3 regions of the Microbulbifer jejuensis genome follow, and region 2 is predicted to be linked to each of the others. Evidence: predicted binding sites of a transcription regulator. Region 2 holds the regulator's gene; each other region holds the start of a gene.
The links. The regulator sigma-54, encoded in region 2, starts transcription at its own class of promoters, with help from an activator protein. The targets are predictions, from matches to a motif close to TGGCACANNNNTTGCNNT.
Positions count from the first base shown of each region.

Region 1: the regulator sigma-54 is predicted to act here: its motif matches at 2,440-2,457, upstream of glnL (nitrogen regulation protein NR(II)).
Region 3: the regulator sigma-54 is predicted to act here: its motif matches at 1,766-1,783, upstream of ACL7TT_RS12360 (pilin).

Region 1 covers NZ_JBLBUB010000010.1:109,490-113,687, reverse strand. Annotated here, with positions in the region: gene glnG (nitrogen regulation protein NR(I)) at 1-1,291, opposite strand, end outside; gene glnL (nitrogen regulation protein NR(II)) at 1,295-2,365, opposite strand; gene ACL7TT_RS08485 (DUF4124 domain-containing protein) at 2,744-3,316, opposite strand; gene glnA (glutamate--ammonia ligase) at 3,538-4,198, opposite strand, start outside.
Region 2 covers NZ_JBLBUB010000001.1:42,569-46,766, reverse strand. Annotated here, with positions in the region: gene lptC (LPS export ABC transporter periplasmic protein LptC) at 1-163, shown strand, start outside; gene lptA (lipopolysaccharide transport periplasmic protein LptA) at 150-695, shown strand; gene lptB (LPS export ABC transporter ATP-binding protein) at 792-1,517, shown strand; gene ACL7TT_RS00225 (RNA polymerase factor sigma-54) at 1,671-3,131, shown strand; gene hpf (ribosome hibernation-promoting factor, HPF/YfiA family) at 3,383-3,673, shown strand; gene ptsN (PTS IIA-like nitrogen regulatory protein PtsN) at 3,677-4,138, shown strand.
Region 3 covers NZ_JBLBUB010000017.1:30,842-35,039, forward strand. Annotated here, with positions in the region: gene ACL7TT_RS12355 (O-antigen ligase family protein) at 1-900, opposite strand, end outside; gene ACL7TT_RS12360 (pilin) at 1,234-1,704, opposite strand; gene pilB (type IV-A pilus assembly ATPase PilB) at 2,091-3,800, shown strand; gene ACL7TT_RS12370 (type II secretion system F family protein) at 3,962-4,198, shown strand, end outside.

The DNA of each region.
Region 1 (4,198 bases), on a different contig from region 2:
GTGCCCGCTCAAAGGCGGGAACCGCCTCGCTGAGGATATCCCGCCGCCCGGCGGCCAGTGCCTGGTCCGCCCAAGCCCGCAAAGTTTTTTCCCAGTCGAGCGGTGCTTCTGCCTCAGCACCCTGGTGGCACAACAGCTCTTGGGGCAGATCTTCCCTGTGTACTTCGCGGCCCGAGGCCATAACGGTTACCCAACGACAGGTATTTTCCAACTGGCGCACATTGCCGGGCCAGTCGAAACGGGAGAGGCAGCCTTCGGCCTCTCTTGTCAGGATCTTTGCCTGTACCCCCAGGTCTCTGGCAGCGGCGTCAAAGAAATGGCGCACCAGCCTGGGAATATCCTCGCGGCGGTCGGTCAGCCTGGGAATATGGATGCGAATGACATTCAGGCGGTGGAAGAGGTCTTCGCGGAATCTGTGCTGCCGTGTTAATGCCTCCAGGTTTTGGTGTGTGGCGGCAATAATGCGTACATCCACTTTTACCGGGGTATGGCCGCCTACACGGTAAAACTCCCCATCCGACAGCACCCGCAGCAGACGCGTCTGGGTCTCTGCCGGCATATCGCCGATCTCATCCAAAAATAGCGTGCCGCCATTGGCCTGTTCAAAGTGCCCGGCACGCAGGGAAGCAGCACCGGTAAAGGCCCCCTTCTCATGGCCAAACAGCTCCGACTCCATCAGGTCTTTGGGAATGGCGGCCATGTTGAGCGCGATAAACGGTTTATCGCTGCGCGGGCTGTGGCTGTGCAAAGCCTGCGCCACCAGTTCTTTGCCCGTGCCGGATTCACCATTGATCAACACGGTAATATTCGAACGGGACAGGCGACCGATAGCGCGAAATACCTCCTGCATGGCCGGCGCCTCGCCAATCATTTCCTGGCTGCCAGTGCCCTTTGCCAACTCAGCAGGCGCTCCACGGACCTGGCTGCTGGTGTGTATCAGAGCGCGCCGGGTGACCGCCACAGCTTCATCGATATCGAAAGGTTTGGGCAGGTATTCAAATGCCCCGCCCTGATAGGCGGCCACCGCGCTATCGAGGTCCGAATGCGCAGTCATAATAATAATGGGCAGCGACGGGTGCTCCTCATGAAAACGTTGCAGCAATTTGAACCCGTCGCAGCCCGGCATGCGGATATCACTAATCACCACATCCGGTGGCGCGCTGTAAAAATCCACCAAAGCGCGGTTGCCACTCTCGTAACACCGGGTTTCGATCCCCTCCCGCGAGAGCGCCCGCTCAAGTACCCAGCGGATCGATTTGTCGTCGTCAATGACCCAAACGCGATGACTCATGCTCTAGCATCCTGTATTGGCTGATTCGGCTGAAAGCGGCAGATAGATCTGGAACACACTGCCTCCGGAGCGGCTGTCATATTGGATCATGCCACCGTGCTGGTTGATGATGTTCTGGGAAATGGAGAGCCCCAACCCCGTGCCCTCAGCGCGCCCGGAAACCATCGGAAAGAAAATCTGCTCCCTTATCGCCTCGTCAATGCCAGGGCCATTGTCCTCAACCTCGATGCAGCAGATCAGCGGGCAGAGGCGCCGGCCGATGGTAAAACGCCGCTGTATACGGGTGCGTAAAATAACCTCACCACTGGCGAGGCCGGAATACTCGCCAACAGCCTGCATGGCATTGCGGGCTATATTCAGCAGGGCCTGTAGCAACTGCTCGCGGTCGGCCGGCAGTTCCGGTATGGAGGGATCATAGTCCCGGTGGATTTGCAGCCTGCCCTCACACTCCGCATCCACCAGCTGCGCCACCCGCTCGAGCACCTCGTGTACATTGGTGGCCTTCAGCCTCAGCCGCTGGCGCGAACCCAACAGGTGATCCACCAGATTACGCAGGCGATCCACCTCCTCAATGATGACCTGGGTATATTCCTCCAGGGCAGGGTCCGGCAGCTCCCGCTGTAATAGCTGGGCGGCACCGCGAATACCGCCCAGGGGGTTTTTGACTTCGTGGGCCATGCCGCGCACCAGGTTGCGTGTGGTCTCCTGGGTGTTGTACAGCGCATCCTCGCGGGCGATGCGCAACAGCCGCTCCACCGGTTGCACCTCAACCAAGAGCATTTGCAGCTCCGGCACTGGAGTTACGGAGTAGTCCACAATGCGCATTTCCCGATTGTGCAGGTACCAGCGCGCGCGGCGCACCGTATATCTCTCCCCCTTCACCAGGACCTCCCGCAAAGCCTGCCAGGAGCCAGTCTCGCGCACCACCTCGTCCAGCGGCAAGCCATTGACCCTTGCGCTGGATGCACTGAGCAGGTCCTCGGCGGCATTGTTCAGATAGCGAAGCGACAATTCACCATCCAGCACCAGCACGGCGGAAGTCAGGCTGTCCAGCAGCTGGCGGTCATTCAGCATTCAGTCGTTCCCGGTTCAATTCAAAGGCCGGCGCAGTGTTCTGCGCGCGGTGCCACAAGCTCTTGGGTTTGGTCAGTGCAAAAAGCAAACCAAAATGGCGCACGGGGCCAGGAGTATGCTTAAAGGTGGCCCTGCCTGGAGGGCCTGGTGTGCAGCCAGTGCCCTTCTGTTGTGTCCAGCATCATTTCCCATCCCGAAGGAGGTTGGGGCAACGCCCAAATACGAGAATGCACCATATCGGTGCAAAGTTCAAAATTTAACCAGAAGGAAATGGTTGGGGAAGGGTTTCAGGTTCCGTAGACACCGCTGCCAGAGCTGGTGGCGGTGTGCGCTGGGAATGCCTTTGGTTTGGTTTGGTTTGGGAGAGCCGATACACCCTTATCTGGCTGGCAGGTTGACACTGGGGCGCTGCACATAAAGGGTGATCATCGGGGACTGGGCCAGCACCCGCCCACTGGCATCGGTGAGGACCACCTGCACACTGTGGCTGCCGCGCTCCAGCGTCGAGATATCCAGGGCGGAACCGCTGGAGCTGCCGCGCCAGGGTTGGCCATCGATCACTGCAAAGAATCGGGCGCCGTCTGGATACACCGGCTGCACATCCACCTGCAGGGCAACCAGGCGTTGTCCCGGCGGAATAGTGGCGCCATCCTGGGGGCTGACTATCTGGATTGAGACAGGGCCCGTGTTCTCCCCTGCACCACTATCCGCCTTGGGTGACAATTTGCGCATCGGCAACGGACGCGGCAGGGTGATGGGCTGGATATTGATAGGCGCCAGCTCCACCTTCTCTGCCTGACCGTGTACCGGCGGGGTATCACTGAAGGTCACCTGGCCGTCCGCGCCGATGATCTTGTAAATGGCGCCAGATTCTTTATTACCATCCGGACCGGCAGACACCACCAGGGGCACGGCGAGAAACAATGTCTGTAGCAGTCTTGAAATTCCCATAGCAATAATCAACCGCAACCTGCGGATGCTCCCTTCACAGGCCCTATGACAGGACGCAACCGGTCGGGACAATCAGCCACCGCCAAGGGCCCAACACCGTAATTGAAACGGCAGCCTGAACAGCTGCCCCTTTGATAGTGTACCCCCAATAAAAAAGCCCGCGCCAGGGTGGTGCGGGCTTTTCGCCAAGCGGTCGACACTCTCCCGGTGAGCGGTCGCCGTTACACGGAGTAATACATATCGAACTCGACCGGGTGGGTGGTCATGTTCAGGCGCTCGACCTCTTCGCGTTTCAGCTCAATGTAAGCATCAATCGCATCATCGGTGAATACACCGCCCTCGATCAGGAAAGCGCGGTCCCTGTCCAGGGCGTCCAGGGCACCCTCCAGGCTGGCGGCCACAGTGGGGTACTCGGCCAGCTCTTCCGGCGGCAGGTCGTACAGGTCCTTGTCCGCAGCATCACCGGGGTGGATCTTGTTTTTGACCCCGTCGAGGCCAGCCATCAATAGTGCCGCGAAGGCCAGGTAGGGATTGGCGGTGGGGTCCGGAAAGCGGGTCTCAATCCGCTTGGCCTTGGGCGAGGTCACGTAAGGAATTCGGATGGATGCCGAGCGGTTGCGCGCGGAGTAAGCCAGGATCACCGGCGCCTCGAAGCCGGGCACCAGGCGCTTGTAAGAGTTGGTGGAGGCATTGCACAGCGCGTTCAGGGCGCGGGCGTGCTTCACGATACCGCCGATGTAGTACAGGGCGGTTTCCGACAGGCCGGCGTAGGTGTCACCGCCGAACTGGTTGACCCCTCCCTTCGAGAAGGATTGGTGAACATGCATACCGGAACCGTTGTCACCGACCAGCGGCTTGGGCATAAAGGTAGCGGTTTTGCCG
Region 2 (4,198 bases):
CAGTATGACCATCCTGCCAGACAGGGAGTTCGCCGAAACCGACGAAGTTGTTAGTATCACCTCCGGCCCCAACCGCACTACCGGCAAGGGCATGCGCGCCTACCTGAATGAAGACCGGGTGGAAATCCTATCCGATGTTAAGAGCAGCTATGACACCAACTAATCTATTCCGTCACCTGTACAAGATTTCCACCGCTGCGACCCTGATATTCCTCACCGCAGCGGTCTATGCATTACCCGAGGACCGTGAGCAGCGCGTCAATATTAAATCCGACGCGATGAATGCCGCTTTGAGCAGCAACCTGGTCGTTTACAGCGATAACGTCATCATTACCCAAGGCTCCCTACAAATACGCGCAGATCGTGTCGAGGTCTACTTCACCCCCGACAAAGAGGTCCAACGCGTCATCGCTGAGGGAAAGCCCGCTCACTTCGAACAGAAGATCCTCGAAGGGGAAAACCCCGTCAAGGCGCGCGCCCGGCGCATTGAGTATTCTGTCAGCTCGGAAGAGCTTTATCTTACCGGCGAGGCCCTTGTAGACCGGGATGGTAATACTCTGGCAGCCGAAAAGATCAACTATGACCTCACCACCGAGCAAATGAGCGCCCGGGGGCAGACCGGCAAGGGCCGCGTGGAGATGATCTGGAAGCCGGAAAAGAAAGAGAGCCCTGACAACGGGAGGAGAGGCCAATAGATCCCGACCCGGGCCTGGATACAGCACCAAATAACTGCCAAACCTTTATCGGAGGGCACTCTGTGCCCACGGCAAGGAAAGATTTCGGAACACACTATGCCAACGCTCAAAGCGTTACACCTCGCCAAGCAATACAAGAAAAGAAAAGTCGTTCAGGATGTCTCCGTCAGCGTCACCAGTGGCCAGATAGTCGGCCTTCTGGGCCCCAATGGTGCCGGGAAAACCACCTGCTTTTACATGATCGCCGGCCTGGTCCGGGCCGATACCGGGCGGGTATTAATCGATGATGAAGACATCACCGGCCTCCCCATGCACGGTCGTGCACGCAAAGGGATCGGCTATTTGCCCCAGGAGGCCTCGGTATTCCGCCGCCTGTCAGTGCGCGACAATATTCTCGCCATCCTTGAGACCCGCAAGGACCTGCCCCGCTCTGAACGCCAGCGGCAGGCCCAGGCACTGCTCAAAGAGTTCAATATTGCCCATATCGAGCACAGCCTGGGTATGGCCCTATCCGGCGGGGAACGCCGCCGGGTGGAGATCGCCCGGGCACTCGCCACAAACCCCAGGTTCGTCTTGCTGGACGAACCCTTCGCCGGGGTGGACCCGATCTCGGTCAACGATATCAAAGACATTGTTCGCCACCTGCGCGATAGGGGCATCGGTGTCCTGATCACCGACCACAATGTGCGCGAAACCCTCGATATCTGTGAAACCGCCTATATCGTCAGCGAAGGCCATATTATCGCCGCCGGCACCCCGGACGAGATACTCGTCAACCAGCAGGTACGTGAGGTCTATTTGGGACACGAATTTACCATCTAGAGAAAAGCTGCCACTTTTACGATCGAATCCCGCGTATGGCAGGATTTATAGGCACGTTTATTGCTTGTGTTATCCTGGGAAGCGGGGTAGTCTGCGCCATTTCGGGTAACTTTTGCTGAATACCGGCCACCTCGGTTTGTAGCGCCCCCAAATATGAAGCAGTCTCTTCAGCTTAAACTCGGCACCCAGTTGACCATGACTCCGCAGTTGCAGCAGGCAATACGCCTATTGCAACTGTCGACCCTGGACCTGCAACAGGAAATCCAGGCCGCTCTGGACGGCAATCCAATGCTGGAGGTCGAGGCTGACGAGGCCCTTTCAACAGTCAGCGTCGCAGAAAGTAACACCCAACAGGAGCGAACAGCTGACTCAGAGAGCGCAATCGCCCCCTCCAGTGGTGAGCACGAAATCGGTGAAGACAACTGGAGCCAGAATATTCCCGACGAGTTACCACTGGACTCCCGCTGGGATGACATCTACGGCAACTACAGTAGTGGCGTCGACGGTGACAAAGTAGATATTGAGCACAATGCCGCAGGAAGCAGTTTACAGGATCATCTGCACTGGCAGCTCAACCTCACCACACTATCCCGACACGACAAGCTGATTGGCGAAAACCTGATTGATGCGATCAAGCCCTGCGGAATGCTGGGCACTTCCATTGCACAGATCACAGCCTCACTCCATGCTGATGAGGACGAGGTCCTCGCCGTGCTCAAAGCGATCCAACAGTTTGAGCCCACTGGCTGCGGCGCGCGCAACCTGCAGGAATGCCTGCTGCTGCAGTTGCAGCATTTTCCAGCCGCTACGCCCTGGCTTCAAAAGGCCAAGGACATTATCGAACGCCATCTCGAACTGCTCGGCAAACGGGACTTCCGCCAACTGAGCCGGCGCACAAACCTCAGTGAAGCCCAGTTGGGCGCGGTGATTCGCCTGATCCAAACCCTAAACCCCACCCCCGGGGAGCGCTATGGCAGAGAGGAGACCGCCTATGTCATTCCCGACATCCTTGTTACCCGCAAAGGGCCGCGCTGGCAGGTCGACTTGAATGGGGAGATCACCCCGAAAATCCGTATTAACAATCACTATGCCGCCCTGGTCAGACGTGCAGACAATTCCACAGAAAACAGCTTCCTGCGCGACCATCTCCAGGAGGCGCGCTGGTTTTTGAAGAGCCTGCAGAGCCGCCACGAGACCCTGCTCAAGGTGGCGACCTGTATTGTTGAGAAACAGCGGGCATTTCTCGAAGAAGGCCCCGAGGCCATGAGGCCGATGGTACTGGCAGATATTGCCAAAGCCATCGGCATGCATGAATCCACCATCTCCAGAGTCACCACGCAGAAGTACATGCTGACTCCCCGGGGTGTATTCGAGCTCAAATACTTCTTCTCAAGCCATGTCAGCACCGATTCCGGCGAGGACGCCTCGTCAACAGCCATTCGCGCATTGATTCGCAAACTGATCGATACGGAAACCCCGCGCAAGCCCCTTTCCGACAATAAAATCGCCCAGAAACTCGACAAGCAGGGAATCAAAGTGGCACGCCGCACAGTAGCAAAATACCGGGAATCCATGGGAATCCCCTCTTCCAGTGAGCGCAAACGCCTGACCTGACCTGCTACCACCCGCTCTTAACGGCAATGCTGCCCGTTGCCGGACCTATCACAATGCCAAACCCGCCCCGATTGTTTATATGACTTAAGGATTTCATGCAGTCACAAACTGATTGGCGTCCTGTCTGTTCAATCCCCAACCGAAACCCAAACTTTGAGTGTATCCTTCCATTCTGACCCACTTCCTAGTAGGGTTGCGGCCCGAAAGGTAGCCGCATGCCGGTAGGCGATGCACTCGGTAAGGAGAAATCCATGCAGATCAACATTAGTGGTCACCACGTCGATATCACCCCGCCCATGCGCAGCTACTGCGAAAACAAACTGGAAAAGCTGTCCCGACACTACGGCAAAATAACTAACGCCCAAGTTATCCTATCCGTTGAAAAACTGATCCAGAAAGCTGAAGCCCGGGTACATATCAATGGTCATGATCTCTGCGCCGGCTCAGAGGATAGCGACATGTACGCGGCCATTGATGCACTCACGGACAAACTGGATCGCCAACTCAAAAAGCACAAAGAGAAGTTGCAAAACCACCGCTGAATTATGACACTCGAAGCATTACTTTCACCCCGCCTCAGCCTTTGCCATCTGGCCGGGAGCAGCAAAAAGAAGTTACTGCTCAATATTGCCCAGGCGATCGCCGAACAATATCCACAACATGACGCCGATACCATCTTCAATCAGTTGATTGCCCGCGAGCGCCTGGGTTCCACCGGTATCGGGGATGGTGTCGCCATACCACACTGTCGCCTGCCTGGTTGCAGACATCCCATTGGGGTACTCTGCACCGTCAAACCTGCAGTAGATTTTGACGCTACAGATCGCCAATCCGTGGATTTACTGTTTGCCCTGCTGGTCCCCGAGGATGCAGAGCAACAACACCTTGAGACTCTCGCGGAAATCGCCGCTCTGTTTTCCGACAATCTGGTGAGGGATAAGTTAAGGCAGGCGAAAACCAGCGATGAACTCTATGCGCTGGCCATAGATAGCGCCGCCGCCGCCTGAACTGAACGCTAAACTTCAGCGCAAGTAACCCAACATCGGCGAAGCAATGATTCCGGTTTA
Region 3 (4,198 bases), on a different contig from region 2:
CTCTTTCCAAATATCAATTCGCCTTGAGGTACCTGAACGCAATAAATAGGCACCATCACCCAAATAGTTTACAATCAGAAAATAAACCAGAAAAGCAGCAACACAGACTACCAGGCCAATTAAAATCTCACGACGCCAGGGCTTCAAAAATATGAAGGACAACAATCCAGCAACAACAGTGGAAAGCAGCAAGCCCCTAGCTCCACTAGCAAAGGCGAGCAAGAAATTAAAAAATAAAAATAAATATGCGAGACGATAAAACTTTGCTTTTGCAGAAAATAGCATCAATAGCGGTATAATAAAAACCTGGATTTGGTTAAAAAACCGGAAATTATCCACAAAGGGAAAAATCATCTCGGCACGCAAGGCCCCACTTACAAAAACCTCAAATCCAAAAAAAAGCAAGCTTTTAATAACGACCAGCCCGTGACAGAACAGGAATACACCCAGCAGCCACTGAGACAAACCCACTCTGGCAATATAAACACCGACAGTGAACACCGACAGCAACAGCAGCCAGTGGATACTCTCCAAAGCAGACTGGCAGGGATGATCAGACAAGGCGGCAGAAATAAAAATAAAAAGGCAGGAAACCAGCCAGGGGAGAACCATGCCTCTCTGATGAATTACATCGGCAATCCCGGCTCTATACACCTTAAAAAAGACAAGCAGGGCGGCGCTGCAAATCAACCCAACCTGCAACACCCTCTTGTAATCGTAATAGCCAAACCCAAGTTCCAAGACTAGAATATGGAAAGGGTTAAGGGTCAGAAAAAACCAAAGGGAACACACTGCAACACACAGCCACCCATACCCACTGCCCTGTCTCGCTCCAATGCTGCCCTGTGCAGAATACGAAGTAAAATAATGAGTGGGCAATGCTTTATAAAACCATGCCATTATTATTCTTAAGGTGACCAGCTATTGAATAGATAGCCATCAGTTAATCATTCTGTATTTTCCGCAAGCTTAAAAAAATGGACCACTCAACTTAAGTGGCCCATTTTACCAGCTCTATACCAGAGCAACCCTTCAATGTATATAAAAACAATCTTCTAGAAAAACAACCCTATTTACAGCCTCAACTAACTCTTTGACTGAAGATCCCAGACTTCAGTTGTTTGAGCCCCGGAGTCAAAGAGAAAATATGGACAATAGCTTACAAATCAGGGCGTTCCCTCAAAAAAATGGCATACTGATACAATTGGCAGGCTATATCAATCAAGATAAAATTTAGGACCCACGACAATTTGCTGGCAAAAATTGCTTTTCAACTGTAGTTGCAGTTGTATTACATAGCCATTGGATTGTACCGGTAGAATTTCCATCAGAAATCGCTGTACCATTAATTTGGGGTACAAAAACTATATCCTGCTTACCTGTCCCAAGCTGCGGAATTCCACTCATCGTCAGTGTAATAGCGCCAGTAGTGCCATCTATTGCAACATTTCCCACCAATTTGGTTTTTACATTATCAATATCATTTGAAATCTCAGTGGCATACCTTGCAATTCCAGCTACACCTGAGTCAGCGAACAGCTCAGTCACACCCACCTTTAGGCTGCTGGCCATAACCATACCTTCAGATACCTTGGCGCGTACCGTGTAGTCCTGGTAAGCAGGCAGTGCCACCGCCGCCAAAATACCGATAATCGCCACCACAATCATCAATTCAATAAGAGTAAAACCCTGTTGCTTTTTCATTGTAACCGTCTCCATACAAACTTTTCGTTAAGGTGAATCCCGTGAGGAAATCACAGAATAAGATACAAGGATTGTGCCAATTCCAGCAAGTAAAACCCGTGTGCCTTTGGTGTAAATGCGATCTGTATCACTTCTCTAGTATCTGCGGTCTTTTGCCGATCAGCAAAAGCTGACCAAGCCAATCAAACAGTGACAAAATTTGTCAGTAGTGAACAAATCCCTGTTTCATTTTTTTACCGGGAGAAGACTATACGGTTTGGTTTGGCTGATAGGAATTCTTTCGTTATATTTGGCTCCGGCCCCTGGCGTTCCCACCGGGAAGTGGTGGGGGGAGACAACATTCTTTTGTGCCAAGGGTTCAGTTACTGTATGCGACGGTGTATTCCATGACAGCTCCCCCCCTTAGCGGCCTGGCCAAACGCCTGGTGGCAGAGCAGGTGCTCGACGCAACCACGGCCGCTGCCGCCACCCAGGCAGCGCGGCGGGAAAACCAGACCTTTGCCCAGCACGCGGTGGAGGCCAAACTGATCAAGGCCCGCGAACTCGCCGGAATTGCCGCCCTGGCTTTTGGCACACCCCTGTTTGAGCTTGGCAGCTACAACTTCGAGCTGATCCCCAAGGATATCGTTGATGAAAAACTGATCGCCAAGCACTTTGCCCTGCCCCTGTACCAACGGGGCAACCGCCTGTTTGTAGCCGTGGCGGACCCCACCAACCTGGCGGGGCTGGATGAGATCAATTTCAATACCGGCCTCAGTACTGACGCGGTGCTGGTGGAGGCGGACAAGCTGGCAAAAGCCATCGAGAGTTACCTGTCCCATAACAGCGATATGGGTGCGGGCCTGGAGGGCATGGACGACGAGGAGCTGGAAGCCCTGGAGGTGGGTAACGACGAACCGGCACGGGACGACGAGGCCCCCGGTGGTGATGAAGCCCCCGTTGTGCGCTTTGTGAACAAGGTGCTCCTTGATGCGATCCGCAGCGGGGCCTCAGATATTCACTTCGAGCCCTACGAAAAAACCTACCGGGTCCGCTTCCGCACCGATGGCGTACTGCACGAAGTGGCCAAACCCCCCATCCAGTTGGCGCCCCGCCTCTCGGCGCGCCTGAAAGTGATGTCGAAAATGGATATCTCCGAGCGGCGCGTACCCCAGGATGGGCGCATCAAGATGAAGCTGTCGAAAACCAAGGCCATCGATTTCCGTGTCAACAGCCTCCCCACCCTGTGGGGGGAAAAAATCGTGCTGCGGATTCTGGACCCCACTTCCGCCCAACTGGGCATCGATGCGCTGGGCTATGAGGAGGAGCAAAAACAACTGTATATGGATGCCCTGGCCCAGCCCCAGGGCATGATCCTGGTGACCGGCCCCACCGGTTCCGGTAAGACCGTGTCCCTCTATACCGGACTCAATATTCTCAACACCCCGGAGCGCAATATCTCCACGGCGGAAGACCCGGTGGAAATCAACCTGGAGGGGGTCAACCAGGTGAATGTCGCCGCCAAGGTGGGGCTGGATTTTGCCGAGGCCCTGCGCTCCTTTTTGCGCCAGGATCCGGATATCGTGATGGTGGGGGAGATCCGCGATCTGGAAACCGCCGAGATCGCCATCAAGGCCGCGCAGACCGGGCACCTGGTACTGTCCACCCTGCACACCAATTCGGCCCCGGAAACCCTCACGCGCCTGATGAATATGGGCGTACCCACCTTTAATATCGCCACCTCGGTGAGTGTGATTATCGCGCAGCGATTGGCGCGGCGGTTATGTAAAGAGTGCAAGAAACCGGTCACACTGCCCAATGAGGTGCTGGCTGAGGAGGGCTTTTCCGGGGTGACCATTCCCAAGAACACCTGGACCCTCTTCCAGCCTGTGGGTTGCGAACACTGCTCCAAAGGCTACAAGGGTCGCGTGGGCGTGTATGAAGTGGTTCGCATTACCGATGGCATCTCCAGAATTATAATGGAGGGCGGCAACTCGATTCAGATTGCCGATCAGGCCCGCGAGGAGGGTTTCAATAACCTCAGGACTTCGGCTTTGCGCAAGGTGGCGATGGGGATTACCAGCCTGGAGGAGGCCAATAGGGTGACCAAGGATTAAGTGTACCCTGCCGATTGTGCCTTCTGCCGTACAGGGGGCTGGATACCTTACAGTAAAAAGTTGGATGCCCTGGTCACCGGCGCCAGGCGAGCAATCCTACACCGCACAATTGTGCCGGAATTTTGATTGCCGCAGTGAAATAACAAGCAGGAAACGTATTTATGGCCAACGCCACAGCGGTCGCCTACCTCTACAAAGGCGTGGACAGCAAAGGGGCCAGAGTCCAGGGGGAGATCAGCGGTACCAGCCCGGCGCTGGTCAAGGCGCAATTGCGCAAGCGGGGCATTATTGCCAACCGCGTGCACAAGAAACCCAAACCGCTGTTTGGCGGTGGCAAGAAAAAAGTCAAGCCCGCGGATATCGCCCTGTTTACCCGCCAGATGGCCACCATGATGAAA